DNA from 4 places in the Bacillus sp. JJ722 genome. Region 4 is predicted to be linked to each of the others. Evidence: predicted binding sites of a transcription regulator. Region 4 holds the regulator's gene; each other region holds the start of a gene.
The links. The regulator LexA, encoded in region 4, represses DNA repair genes until DNA is damaged. The targets are predictions, from matches to a motif close to CGAACATATGTTCG.
Positions count from the first base shown of each region.

Region 1: parE (DNA topoisomerase IV subunit B) is a predicted target of LexA. The motif match lies at 1,747-1,760, and genes of this name have one in related genera.
Region 2: V7014_RS13985 (YolD-like family protein) is a predicted target of LexA. The motif match lies at 2,030-2,043, and genes of this name have one in related genera.
Region 3: uvrB (excinuclease ABC subunit UvrB) is a predicted target of LexA. The motif match lies at 1,938-1,951, and genes of this name have one in related genera.

Region 1 is NZ_JBALMO010000233.1:7,473-10,683, reverse strand. It holds gene V7014_RS22295 (LysR family transcriptional regulator) at 1-846, opposite strand, end outside; gene V7014_RS22290 (CoA-binding protein) at 1,136-1,549, shown strand; gene parE (DNA topoisomerase IV subunit B) at 1,849-3,211, shown strand, end outside.
Region 2 is NZ_JBALMO010000105.1:8,951-12,161, forward strand. It holds gene V7014_RS13970 (DUF3888 domain-containing protein) at 1-252, shown strand, start outside; gene V7014_RS13975 (helix-turn-helix domain-containing protein) at 844-1,194, opposite strand; gene V7014_RS13980 (hypothetical protein) at 1,404-1,799, opposite strand; gene V7014_RS13985 (YolD-like family protein) at 2,095-2,451, shown strand; gene V7014_RS13990 (DinB/UmuC family translesion DNA polymerase) at 2,441-3,211, shown strand, end outside.
Region 3 is NZ_JBALMO010000050.1:5,157-8,367, reverse strand. It holds gene uvrB (excinuclease ABC subunit UvrB) at 1-1,836, opposite strand, end outside; gene V7014_RS08110 (FIST signal transduction protein) at 2,110-3,211, shown strand, end outside.
Region 4 is NZ_JBALMO010000145.1:5,690-8,900, forward strand. It holds gene V7014_RS17475 (YneB family resolvase-like protein) at 1-325, opposite strand, end outside; gene yneA (cell division suppressor protein YneA) at 362-679, opposite strand; gene lexA (transcriptional repressor LexA) at 876-1,499, shown strand; gene V7014_RS17490 (hypothetical protein) at 1,594-2,061, opposite strand; gene V7014_RS17495 (M15 family metallopeptidase) at 2,163-2,921, opposite strand; gene thrS (threonine--tRNA ligase) at 3,137-3,211, opposite strand, start outside.

The sequences.
Region 1 (3,211 bases), on a different contig from region 4:
GCGAATGGCACTTTTTGAAAGATATCGATCTTTATGCCAAACGATTGCAGCTTCTGATTGGACACTACAATCCTCAATGGATATAACTTTAACACCAAGTTGTGAAAAGGATTTTAAGGTAGTTTGGGGTAAAAAGGCTACACCTATTCCTTCACGAACTAAAGTTAAAATCATGGAAGCATCAGGACATTCACATACTATATTAGGTTCAAACCCATGCCGACGACACTCATCTATAACTAATTCATAGGTGCCATGTCCACTTACTCGATGAAGTAGTAGCAATGGTAGAGGGGCTATATCTTTCATTTTGATTACGTTTGATATATCGCACTCATCTGGTACAACTAAGACAAATGGATCTGGAGTAAGCTCAATGGATGAGAAATCAGTGCTCCCGATGGGAAGCCGTATTATTGCTAATTCAATATCACGATTCAACAAACTTTCCTTTAATCGATATGTATCGCCCTCAACTAATTTGAAGCGAACATCAGGAAACTTTGTACGGAAAAATCGGATACGTCCAGGGATATAGGCAAAGCAAGTTTTAACAGAACCGAGAGCGAGTATACCTTTGAGACCTTCGCTAACTTCTTTAACTTCAATCAGTGTTTCTTCAAAGAAAGCCAGTAGTTCTTGCCCTTTTTTATATAATAGCTTGCCTGATTCTGTAAGTTCTAGGTGTCGACCATTACGGTCGAATAGTTTTCCACCTAGTTCATCTTCCATCATTTTTAATTGTTGGCTAAGTGGAGGTTGAGCCATGTGTAATTTTTTTGCTGCTTTAGTAACTTGGCCTTCTTCTACAATAGTGACGAAATAGCGCAATTGCCGAATATCCATTGCATACTCCTTTCATATCTAAAGTATATATTTTAAATATTTTTAATATTTAAAATATATAACAGTGTAGAAGAAATTGTACATGGTTTTTAAATAAAAAATGACTTAGAAAGATTAGAAAATGATTAGAGGGATAAATAAAAGGAAATAGAGCTTTTATGTAGAATAAAGTCATAAAGTATAATCCGAGCCCTTATAAATAAGCTTGGTATTTTGATTTTGATAACTTACAAGTAATTTGGAAGCTACATAAAATGCAATTTTAAGGAATATGAAAAGGAGAAATGAGATGGCTATTAATGATCTTTCACGAAATGACATGGGGGAAATTTTAAAAAAGGCAAAACGAATCGCAGTAGTAGGGTTATCGGATAATCCTAATCGTACTTCTTATAGCGTATCTAAAGCGATGATGGATAGCGGATATGAGATTATTCCAATAAATCCTAGTGTAAGTGAAGTGTTTGGGGTAAAAGCGTATGCATCGTTACTTGATATTGATGGACATGTAGACATTGTAAACATATTTCGACGAAGCGAAGCTGTTTCTCAACATGCGAAAGAATTTGAACAAATCGATGCGGATGTTTTTTGGACTCAGTTAGATGTAATCGATGAAGATGTGTATCATGATTTGAAAAATAAAGGCTATACTGTTATCATGAACCGTTGTATTAAAGTTGAGCATGCCTTAACAAAATGACTTAGTAGAAATGGAGCATATTTGCTCCTTTTTCTATGCTTATGTAAAAAAAAGCTAAGTATATAGTCATTTTTTATGTTACTATCACTTGTGAATTAATTATGTGCAAGATGTGAATAAGCTAAAACATTATATGCGAAAATGATTTTTAACGATACAATAGGTTTTAAGCATTTTACATATATCATAGTTTTTTTCGAACACTCGTTCGGTTTGTGTTATAATAGCGCAGTACATAATAGTTTAACTTTCAAGCAAGTATAGATAAACATGGGTTTGCTTGTGGAAGGAGAATTTCAGTGGCAGCTAAAAATCAAAATAAATTTGAATACAATGATGATGCCATACAAGTGCTTGAAGGTCTTGAAGCCGTAAGAAAAAGACCTGGTATGTATATTGGCAGCACAGATGCAAGAGGACTTCATCACTTAGTATATGAAATAGTAGATAACTCAGTCGATGAGGCACTAGCTGGGTATGGAAATCAAATAACAATTAAATTGCATAAAAATCAAAGTGTTAGCGTGTCCGATAAAGGTCGTGGGATGCCAACTGGGATGCATAAATTAGGTAAGCCTACACCAGAGGTCATTTTAACCATTCTTCACGCTGGTGGTAAGTTTGGTCAAGGTGGCTATAAAACGAGCGGTGGTTTACATGGTGTTGGTGCCTCTGTTGTAAATGCATTGTCTGAATGGTTAGTTGTTACCATCAAAAGAGATGGTTTCATATATGAACAACGTTTTAGTAACGGTGGTAAACCAGTAACAACTTTAGAAAAGAAAGGTACGACAAACGGAACAGGTACGACCATTCACTTTAAGCCAGATCCACAAATTTTTTCAACGACGATTTTCAATTATGAAACGTTATCTGAGCGCTTAAGAGAATCAGCATTTCTTCTTAAAGGAATGAAAATCGAGCTTATTGATGAGCGTAATGATCAGAAAGAAGTTTTCTTTTATGAAAATGGTTTAAAGGCATTTGTTGAATATTTGAATGAAGAAAGAGATGCCTTACATGAGGTAGTGGCTATCGAAGGTCAACAAAATGGAATCGAAATTGATTTTGCTTTCCAATTTAACGATGGTTTTTCTGAGAATATTTTAAGTTTTGTTAATAATGTTCGAACAAAAGATGGTGGAACGCATGAAGTAGGAGCAAAAACAGCGATGACTCGCGTGTTTAACGAATTTGCTCGAAAAAATGGTCTTCTTAAGGAAAAGGATAGAAACCTAGAGGGATCTGATATTCGTGAAGGATTAGCCGCGATTCTTTCTGTTAGAGTTCCTGAAGAGCTGTTACAGTTTGAAGGGCAAACGAAAGGGAAATTGGGTACAAGTATTGCGAGATCCAGTGTAGATAATGTCGTAGCTGAACATTTAGCATATTTCCTACATGAAAATCCAGAAATAGCGTCCATTCTAATCAAGAAATCTTTAAAGGCATTTCAAGCTCGTGAAGCAGCGCGTAAGGCTCGTGAAGAAGCTCGAAGTGGCAAGAAAAGAAAAAAAGGCGAAACCATTCTTTCTGGTAAACTGACGCCAGCTCAATCACGTAATCCAAAGAAAAACGAACTTTATCTTGTCGAGGGAGATTCTGCAGGTGGTTCAGCTAAACAAGGTCGAGATCGACGATTCCAAGCAATACTTCCATTGCGTG
Region 2 (3,211 bases), on a different contig from region 4:
ATCTCTTTAATAGTTGACCATACTGGTAAAGAATCAAAACGATGGTATGAAGTAGAACTAACTCTTAAAACCATAGATCCAAGTAAAGGTGAAACAGTGTGGGGAATTGACTCCGCCACATTTAAAATCGATACTAAAACATATTTTGGCCATTCTGAAATAAATAGAACAAGTTTAGAAGGTGTAGATATTGTATTGATGAACTATACGCACCATCACGATACTAAGACAAGTGAGTATAAAAATCTATAATTATATCCCTTTAGGAAACAAAATAGCCCTAAGTAGTATAGCTACCTGGTGGCTGAATAGTGGTAAAACTGTATGCTATAAATTTGGAGATAGCAACAACTTAATTGTAAAGCTAGGTATGATTTACTGTAAATACAAAAGAAAATCCCATAAGCATTCCGTCCTGGAAGACGAACTTATGGGCTAAGCGTTGGGTATACTAACTCATAGCTAGTATCTCCCTTTTAATAATAAATTTAAATAAGAGAATAGTAAGAGGTATTGTTACCCCTTATTCACATCATACTCTAAAATGGGAATAAATGTAAAAATTTTAACTAAAATAGTAATAAAACCAACAATCCTAATACCAGAGTAATACAAGCTACAGCTCCTAGTTTTGATTGTTTAATTATCCGTTCATCATTTGTACGTAAATATTCAAAAAATGTCAGAGTGAAGTAAAAGCATAATATAGTAAAAACAACAATTCCAAATATCACAAACTTAGTCACCTAATCACCACTCTTTTTAATAAAATTATACATTATTTTCAAATTCACATACTATACTATACCGTAATTCTTAATAATAGATTGGGTCTATAATTACTTATTTTATCTTCACACTAAATCCACGCTTCACTAATTCCATAAATAATTTATTCCTGTCATCGTTAGTTAAATCACTAACGACTAGCTTTCTTTCCTCACCCATAAGTAATTCAATCGCTCGTGGTTTATTTGGATCTCGTCTAAGAAAACCTTTATTTGTTAGTTTACGTAAATGCTCTTGTACTGTCGATGAAGATGCTAATCCCGTTCCATCCGCAATCTCTCGTACAGTTGGTGGAAATCCATGATGATTAGTGTATTCCTCAATAAACCCTAAAATCTCTTGTTGTCTTTTTCCTAAAGGTTTCAATGGTGTCATCTCATTTCTCTTTGTTAGTTTAAATTGCATTAAGAAACATTTCTCTTTCCGATTGGTCCTGATGAAAGGATATTATCAATCTTAAATATACGTTCAGCTTTCCTTAAATGACAAAAAGCCTTGATAGATGTTTTGTTCATCGCTATCACCGTGATAATACGTCTTGTTACATTACCATGTCTGTCAATGTAATAAATCATAATTGGAGATACTGTTTATTTAGAAATTCAAAATTAGATTTATTCTGGAATAAGTGAAACTTTAAACTTACTGAAACCATTTTCTTGTAAAATTTTATTAATTATATTGTCTATTTCTTGTTTAGTTTTTTCACCTTTATATTCATTTTTTGAAATAGGTATAGTCATTTCATTTTGTTTATCATTTTCACCAAGAGAATACATGATTATTCCAGTAGATTTATAGTTTTTATTTTTTAATTCTTTTGAAATTAAATCTATTACCTTTTTGTTTTCCATTTCATCTAAAGTTTTATTAGCATAAGCATTTGAAAAGCTTGTATTTTCTACAGTTTTATCAATGTTTGTTTCTTTTGTTGTGAACTTGTTTCCTACATAGACCACAAGACCAATAGCTAATACTGATGTTAATATCATTAAAATTTTTTTTCTCATATAAAACTCCTTTAATATTAGGTGGTTTTTTAATAATATATGTTTTCATATGAGAAAAAAGAAGATAAATATCTTAGTTTGAAATATTTAACGAGCAATAGTTAAGATTAGAACTGACATAAGTCGGTTCTTTTTCATCATTATATAGGAACATTTGTTCTGAAATAAACCTAAAAAAAGATAATTCCTCTTGAAAACGAGAACGAACGTTCTTATAATTACTTATGAACAGAACACTCGTTTGTATAATTATCAAGAAAATAACATAAGATAAAAATTAAAAGGATGGATTAGAATGGCTTATCGAGACCGTGGAATGATGAAGTGGCAAGGGTTTGTGTTAACAGAGCACAACGAGGATATGAATTATCATAATCGTAAAAAGACAGCTCCCATCTTCTTAGATGAACAATCTCTAGAACTATTCAATGAAATGTTACTTCTATCTCACCAAAATCAAACATCTATCAGAATAGAGTACGCTAACCATCTTAACCCTTATGAGATAGTAAAACATTCTACGGGATATGTCTGGAAGTATGACGCAATTCTTAAAGGTATATATTTAAAAGACACGGAGGGAATTAAAGGTGAATTTATTCCTATTACAGAAATCCGTTCTATATCAGAGGTTGACAGCTATGGAATTTGATGTTTCTAAGTTACCACGCAGAGATATATTGTGTGTCGATATGAAGGCATTTTTTGCATCAGTGGAATGCATTAAGCGTAACTTAGATCCGTTGACTACTTTTCTAGTTGTAATTGGAAAGAAAGACCGACTAGGATCTGTTGTATTAGCATCCTCACCAGCCGTAAAAAAAGAGTTCGGGATTAAAACAGGTAATCGTCTCTATGAAATTCCAAATGACTCACGTATTATTTTAGCCGAGCCTAGTATGAAACTTTATTTGCATGTTAATCGCATCATCCAGGACATTTTCAGACGGTATGTAAGTAATGATGACCTTCATATCTATTCAATTGATGAGTCATTCCTTGATGTAACTGCATCTAGGAAACTATTTGGTGACAAGTTCACAATAGCTAAACAAATTAGACAGGATATTGAAAGAGAATTAAGACTTTGTGCAACAATCGGAATTGGAGACAATCCCCTTCTTGCTAAACTTTGTCTCGATAATGAAGCGAAAAAACGACCTGGTGGAATCGCTTATTGGAGTTATGAAGATGTTCCTAATACTGTTTGGAAAATTAAAACCCTAACGGATATGTGGGGAATTGGACCACGAACTGCAAGAACATTGAATAGGATGGGTATTTGTACGGTGTCTGGGCTTGCAAAATATGATGTTAAATCATTGAAGAGAAGGCTTGGAGTAATGGGTGAACAACTCTATTATCATGCATGGGGTGTGGATTTTAGCCGTATAAGTGATAAAGTTCAACCA
Region 3 (3,211 bases), on a different contig from region 4:
TTTAACACTTACTTCATAATGATCTTGGTCCTCAGCCACATGCGTAGCTCTAATCGCTTGACGTATATCTTTTTGAATCGTAGTTGGTACGATACCATGTTTTTCGTTATGCGCTTCTTGAATGGATCGACGACGTTTTGTTTCTGTAATTGCTATATTCATTGAATTTGTTATTTTATCTGCATACATAATAACACGGCCATGTGCATTTCGCGCTGCACGACCAATCGTTTGAATAAGTGATCTTTCAGAGCGCAGGAAACCTTCCTTATCCGCATCTAAGATAGCAATCAAAGATACTTCTGGAATATCTAAGCCTTCTCGCAATAAGTTAATTCCGACTAAGACATCGTACTTCCCTAGTCGTAAATCGCGAATAATATCGATACGTTCTAATGTTTTCACTTCTGAATGTAAGTATTGTACTTTAATGCCGATTTCCTTGAGATAATTTGTTAAGTCTTCAGACATTTTCTTCGTTAAGGTTGTAATCAACACACGCTCATTTTGTTTAATACAATCTTGAATCTCACCTATTAAGTCATCTATCTGACCTTGTATTGGACGAATTTCAATAGGTGGATCAAGCAAGCCTGTCGGACGAATGATTTGTTCAATCATCTCTGGGCAGTGTTCAAGCTCATACGGCCCTGGAGTTGCGGATACAAAGATAGCTTGATGAACTTTCTCATTAAATTCATCGAACTGTAACGGTCGATTATCCTTCGCCGAAGGCAAACGGAAACCATGATCAACAAGGACTTGTTTACGTGCTTGATCTCCATTAAACATACCTCTTACTTGCGGCAATGTTACGTGCGACTCATCTACAACAAGTAAGAAATCTTCTGGGAAGTAATCAAGTAATGTATAAGGCGTTGCCCCAGCCGGTCTCAATGTTAAATGACGTGAGTAGTTTTCGATTCCAGAACAGAATCCCATTTCACGCATCATTTCTAAATCATAACGTGTTCTTTGCTCTAGACGCTGCGCTTCAAGCAACTTACCTTTTTCTCTAAACTCAGCTAGTTGTTCTTCCAGTTCTACTTCAATATTTCCAATAGCAATCTTCATCTTTTCTTCGCGCGTTACGAAGTGGGATGCAGGGAAGATTGCCACATGCTCACGTTCAGCTAGTACTTCACCAGTTAATGAATCCACTTCTCTAATTCTGTCAATCTCGTCACCGAAGAATTCAATACGAATACATTGCTCATCTCTTGATGCTGGGAAGATTTCTACAACATCACCACGAACGCGGAACGTTCCACGTTTGAAATCAATATCATTACGCTCATATTGAACATCTACGAGTTTACGTAGTAGTGCATTTCGTTCAATTTCCATTCCTGTGCGTAATGAAACTACTAACTCGCTATATTCTTCTGGCGAACCTAAACCATAAATACACGAAACACTGGCAATAATAATGACATCTTTTCTTTCAAAAAGAGATGATGTAGCTGAATGTCGCAGTTTATCAATCTCATCGTTTATCGAAGCATCCTTCTCAATGAAAGTATCGGTTTGAGGTACATATGCTTCAGGTTGATAATAATCGTAATAACTAACGAAATATTCGACTGCATTATTAGGAAAGAAATCTTTAAATTCACTGTATAATTGACCTGCAAGTGTTTTATTATGAGCAATTACAAGCGTAGGCTTGTTTATCTCCTTAATAACATTCGAAACCGTAAATGTTTTCCCCGTTCCTGTTGCACCTAGCAGCGTTTGAAATCTTTTACCAGATTGGATACCTTCTACTAGTTTATGAATTGCCTGAGGCTGATCTCCTTGAGGAGAATATTTAGACACTAATTGAAACTCATTCATCAAGTTTTGCCTCCACTTCACAGTACTTATTTTCATCTTGTACGAACTAACGAATATATAGACATTTTACCACAAACATTTAATAACTAACCAGCAAAAAGCGAACGTTCATTCGACAAGCTGTTAAATTGTGTAATCATGGGAAGTTTTCGTATCACTTGTTTTTTTCAAAAATGTTGGGGTTGATATTAAGAAAAAGTTCGATTTATTTACATTGATTCCCATAAAAGGAAATGTTATAACGTCTTTAGGACATCAAAGAGAGGTGCATTTATGAGCATGATCAAAACAGTGAATAGTCAACATAATCAACTTGATTTAGTCTTTAAAGAAGTTACCCAATCATTACATTCAAACCCTGTCCTTATCCTTTTCTTTGCTAGTACTAAGTATTCTTTTGAAGAATTATCAACTCATTTCCATCAAACATACCCAAATTCCGAAATTGTAGGTTTGACTACAACCGGTGAGATAGGACCAAAAGGGTTGAGCAATGGCGGATTAAGCGCAATGAGTTTCTCTAAAAACATCGGAGTTGCTAAAGCTGTATTAATGGAGAATATTGAAAAATACCCAATTTTTTATCGAAAGAAACTAAAAGAGGCAGCTACAAAAGTAGGTATAAACACTGGTAGTAATTATGTAAGCAAAGAAGGAATAGGATTAGTATTTCCCAACGGATTGATTGCTGCGGAAGAAAAAATGCTATCTGTTGTTAATTCGATTTTTGACAACGAAGGTTTCCCATTGTTCGGAGGTACAGCTGGAGATGACGCTAAGTTTCAACAAACAATGATTAGCTTAAACGGGCGTGTTTCCAGCATCGGAGGTATAGTTATCTTCATTAAACCCGATGTAGATACATTTATTATGAAAGAAAATATCTTTCAGTCTACCAAAAAAGAAATGAAAATAACGAAGTCCAATACAGAAGGAAGAATCGTTTATGAATTTGATGGAAGGCCGGCAGCTAGTGTTTACGCTTCTCGCTTAGGTATTTCTGAATCTAATCTACCAAACTACTTTATGACCAATCCTTTAGGGCGAAAAGTGAACAATGAAATTTTCATAGCTTCTCCATTTCAAGTATTACCAGATGGGGGAATCCAATTTTATTGTCAATTATTCCAAGATACAAAAGTAGATATTCTAGAACCAAAAGAACCTGTCGAAGCATTAAAACAAACATTACATAATTTACACAAAGAATTTGCTACTTTAGATGGTGTTTTAGCAGTCAATTGTATTTTAAGAAAGCAGCAATTCCAAAACCAAAATTTATATCCAGCTTTAAATAACGAACTTTCTAAAATACCAAACCTAGCAGGTTTTAGTAGTTATGGGGAGCAATTAAATAAATCACAGATAAACCAAA
Region 4 (3,211 bases):
TTTCTCCTTTATGAGAGTATGTAAATAGTTGCACACCTTCTTTCATTAAAAAGTGCAATAGTGCAATCTTGGCATTCCCTCTTCCAAGCCTTGTTTCATCTTGAATCAATACAACATTAACGCTTTGTTCCTTTATACACTCTAGCAATTCAAACACACCATCACGGTTCAATTGGAAACCACTTTCCTGTTTCTTAATGACATGAATAACTTCCAATGACAAATCGTTAGCTAAAGCTCTTAATTCTTGTTCTTGTCTATGTAAGGAGCTTTCTTGAGCTTCCTTATCAGTGCTTACTCTACAATAAATAACCGCTCGTTTCATTAGCTATTACTACCTCTCAACTTATAAATAAGCAACTTAGTCTTTATTAGTGCTCATTGTCAAAAACTTCTCATTACCTTCTTTAACGGGAATACGTATAACATCTCCAATTTTTATTGATTCACCATTTATATGATTCACCTTCTCTAGATGAGATATAAACTGGGTAGTTTCCATATTATCATAATTGTATTCCTGTGCAATTTCCCACAGGGAATCTCCTTGAACAATTGTTACTTCAACATATTTTTCTGAATCATCAGCACTGTATTTAAATATACAGATTATAGAAAACATCACAATAAGTCCTAAAAACAGAAAGGAAAAGGCATTTTTCATAACAAAGTTTCTCATTATATACGTCTCCTTCTAATATACGAATATTCGTTCGTGTTTTGATAGATGAATTATAATACGAACATTTGTTTTGTGTCAAGAGCGTATGTTCTATTTTATTTTCAAATTCGACAAAAACATTCAAACATATGTTTGTCTATCCAAAAATTGCATGTTATAATTTATATAAATAGAAAGAGAATGGGGTGTATTAATGAATAAAATATCAAAGCGACAACAAGATATTCTTGACTTTATAAAGCTAGAAGTAAGAACAAAAGGTTATCCCCCTTCCGTTAGGGAAATAGGAGAAGCGGTTGGTTTAGCTTCTAGCTCTACAGTACACGGACATTTAGCTCGTCTCGAAGCCAAAGGTTTAATTCGAAGAGACCCTACAAAACCTCGCGCAATAGAAATTCTAGAATTAGAAGAAGAATCTTTTATTCCAAAGCGAAAAGTAGTTAATGTTCCATTACTGGGTAAAGTAACAGCTGGTCAACCTATTACAGCGATTGAAAATGTAGAAGAATACTTTCCTCTTCCGGAACATTTAGCTGGTTACGATCAACATGTATTTATGCTTGAAATTGTTGGTGACAGTATGATTGAAGCTGGAATATTTGATGGAGATTACGTCATTGTTCGCCAGCAGCAGAATGCACAAAATGGTGATATAGTTGTCGCAATGACAGAAGATAACGAAGCGACTGTAAAACGTTTCTTCAAAGAAAATAACTATTTCCGTTTACAACCTGAAAACTCTTCTCTTCAACCAATTATTCTTGATAGAGTATCTATTCTCGGAAAAGTAATTGGTCTGTATAGAGAAATACATTAATAATGTACGTTAGAAAAAGGCAAAACTATTTACTTGCAGTCGCTTGCAATGTAAATAGTTTTGCCTTTTATACATTAAAATAAAATCTACTAAATTAATTTAGTTCATTAATAGAGAATTTTATGATTTTTTTCTCCTTTAAAATCTTTATGATTTTACTATACAACAATTCTCCACTCCAGAAGCCAAGTCCACTTGCTAATCCTAATGGTAATACAAACTTTGCTATTATTCCTTGCACATTCACCAGATTCGTAATAAGAGCAATTAACAAAGCTAAAACTATATAAAGGCCGAGTCTAATAGCAGCTTGATGTTTAGAAACTTTTCTCCCTATATAGTTTGCTAAAAACGAGAACGGAATTCCTATAAAGATTACCGCTGGACTTACAATGATTATTCCAAACCATGCCATAATGAACATGTTACCGATACCCGTTGCAACCAGTTCCATGAATCCTTCTGAAATCCCTAATATTAGTAAATAAACAATCCCAGTGATAACAAAAGCTATAAACATACTAAAAATTTTTTCGGATGTTATTCTGATAAATTTATACATATTCGACTCCTATTTTGCTTGATCAATAGTGTAAACACGTTAATTGTATCACAATATTGCGGTTTACATTTAAAAGGCATACTATTAAAACCTTCAATTTATTATTCAGTAGCTTTTGGGCTAATTAACCCTCGATCTAAAGCTACATATATTATTGCAATAGCATCATCTAATGAAAGCTCCCTCTTCAGCAACTTCTCTCTATGAATAGAGCTAATAGCCTTATCTCCATGCACGTCTTTATTCTCAAATCGTTTAAGTACTCTTGCCGTAGCGTTTATGAAATCATCATTTGATGGTTTGTACACTTTCATATTCTTGTTATCATTTTTAGTTGGAATTTTCCCTCCCTCTTTAATAATTGTTGGTGTAAACGTAACTGTAAGATTTGGACGTTTACCATTTTTCAAATCATCTATTTTTAAGCCACCCGTCATTTCAAGATGAGGATAGTCCTTAAACGATTTCCAATCTCCTCCCCAGGCAAAACCTAGTGTTTTTGCAATAGCTGCTACCCTTTTAAATTTATCATCAACTGTATAATATACTTCGGTTGCATCTTCATTAGCTAGAACATAGTCTATTGCTAACCCATAATTATGGTTTGAACTTCCCGGCATCGCATTTGTAACGATTGCGCTTTTTGGATCTCCATAGTCTCTCCCCTTATAAACGTACGACTTCCTTCCTTTTCCGTACAACTTTGCTTGTTCTTCCATGCTTCGATAACCATTTGTCATTAGTACATGAATTCCTTCTTTATATGCTCTTTTAATTAATTCAACAGCGGTATCTTTTACAACTGGATGCACCAACCCCATTCGATTTATTGATTTATTAATAAGTATTTGCACTGTCATCTAACAACACCTACCTTAAGTTATTAATCTTTTTCTTCAAAAGAGTTTGTCCATTTATACTAATATATGAATTTCTTCTACTTTTCGTATAGACTATTAACTTAGTAAAATGATAGATGTATAAAACAATTAAGATATCTATAAAAACGACTCCCATTAACTCCCAAATGCATAAAAATAGAAGGCTACATGATAGCCTTCTATTTTTAAATTAATTAAATACTACGCTTCTTTATTTGTTGAGCAACTGTTTCCTTAAAATTACTTATTGAAACACTTGTTGAAATATC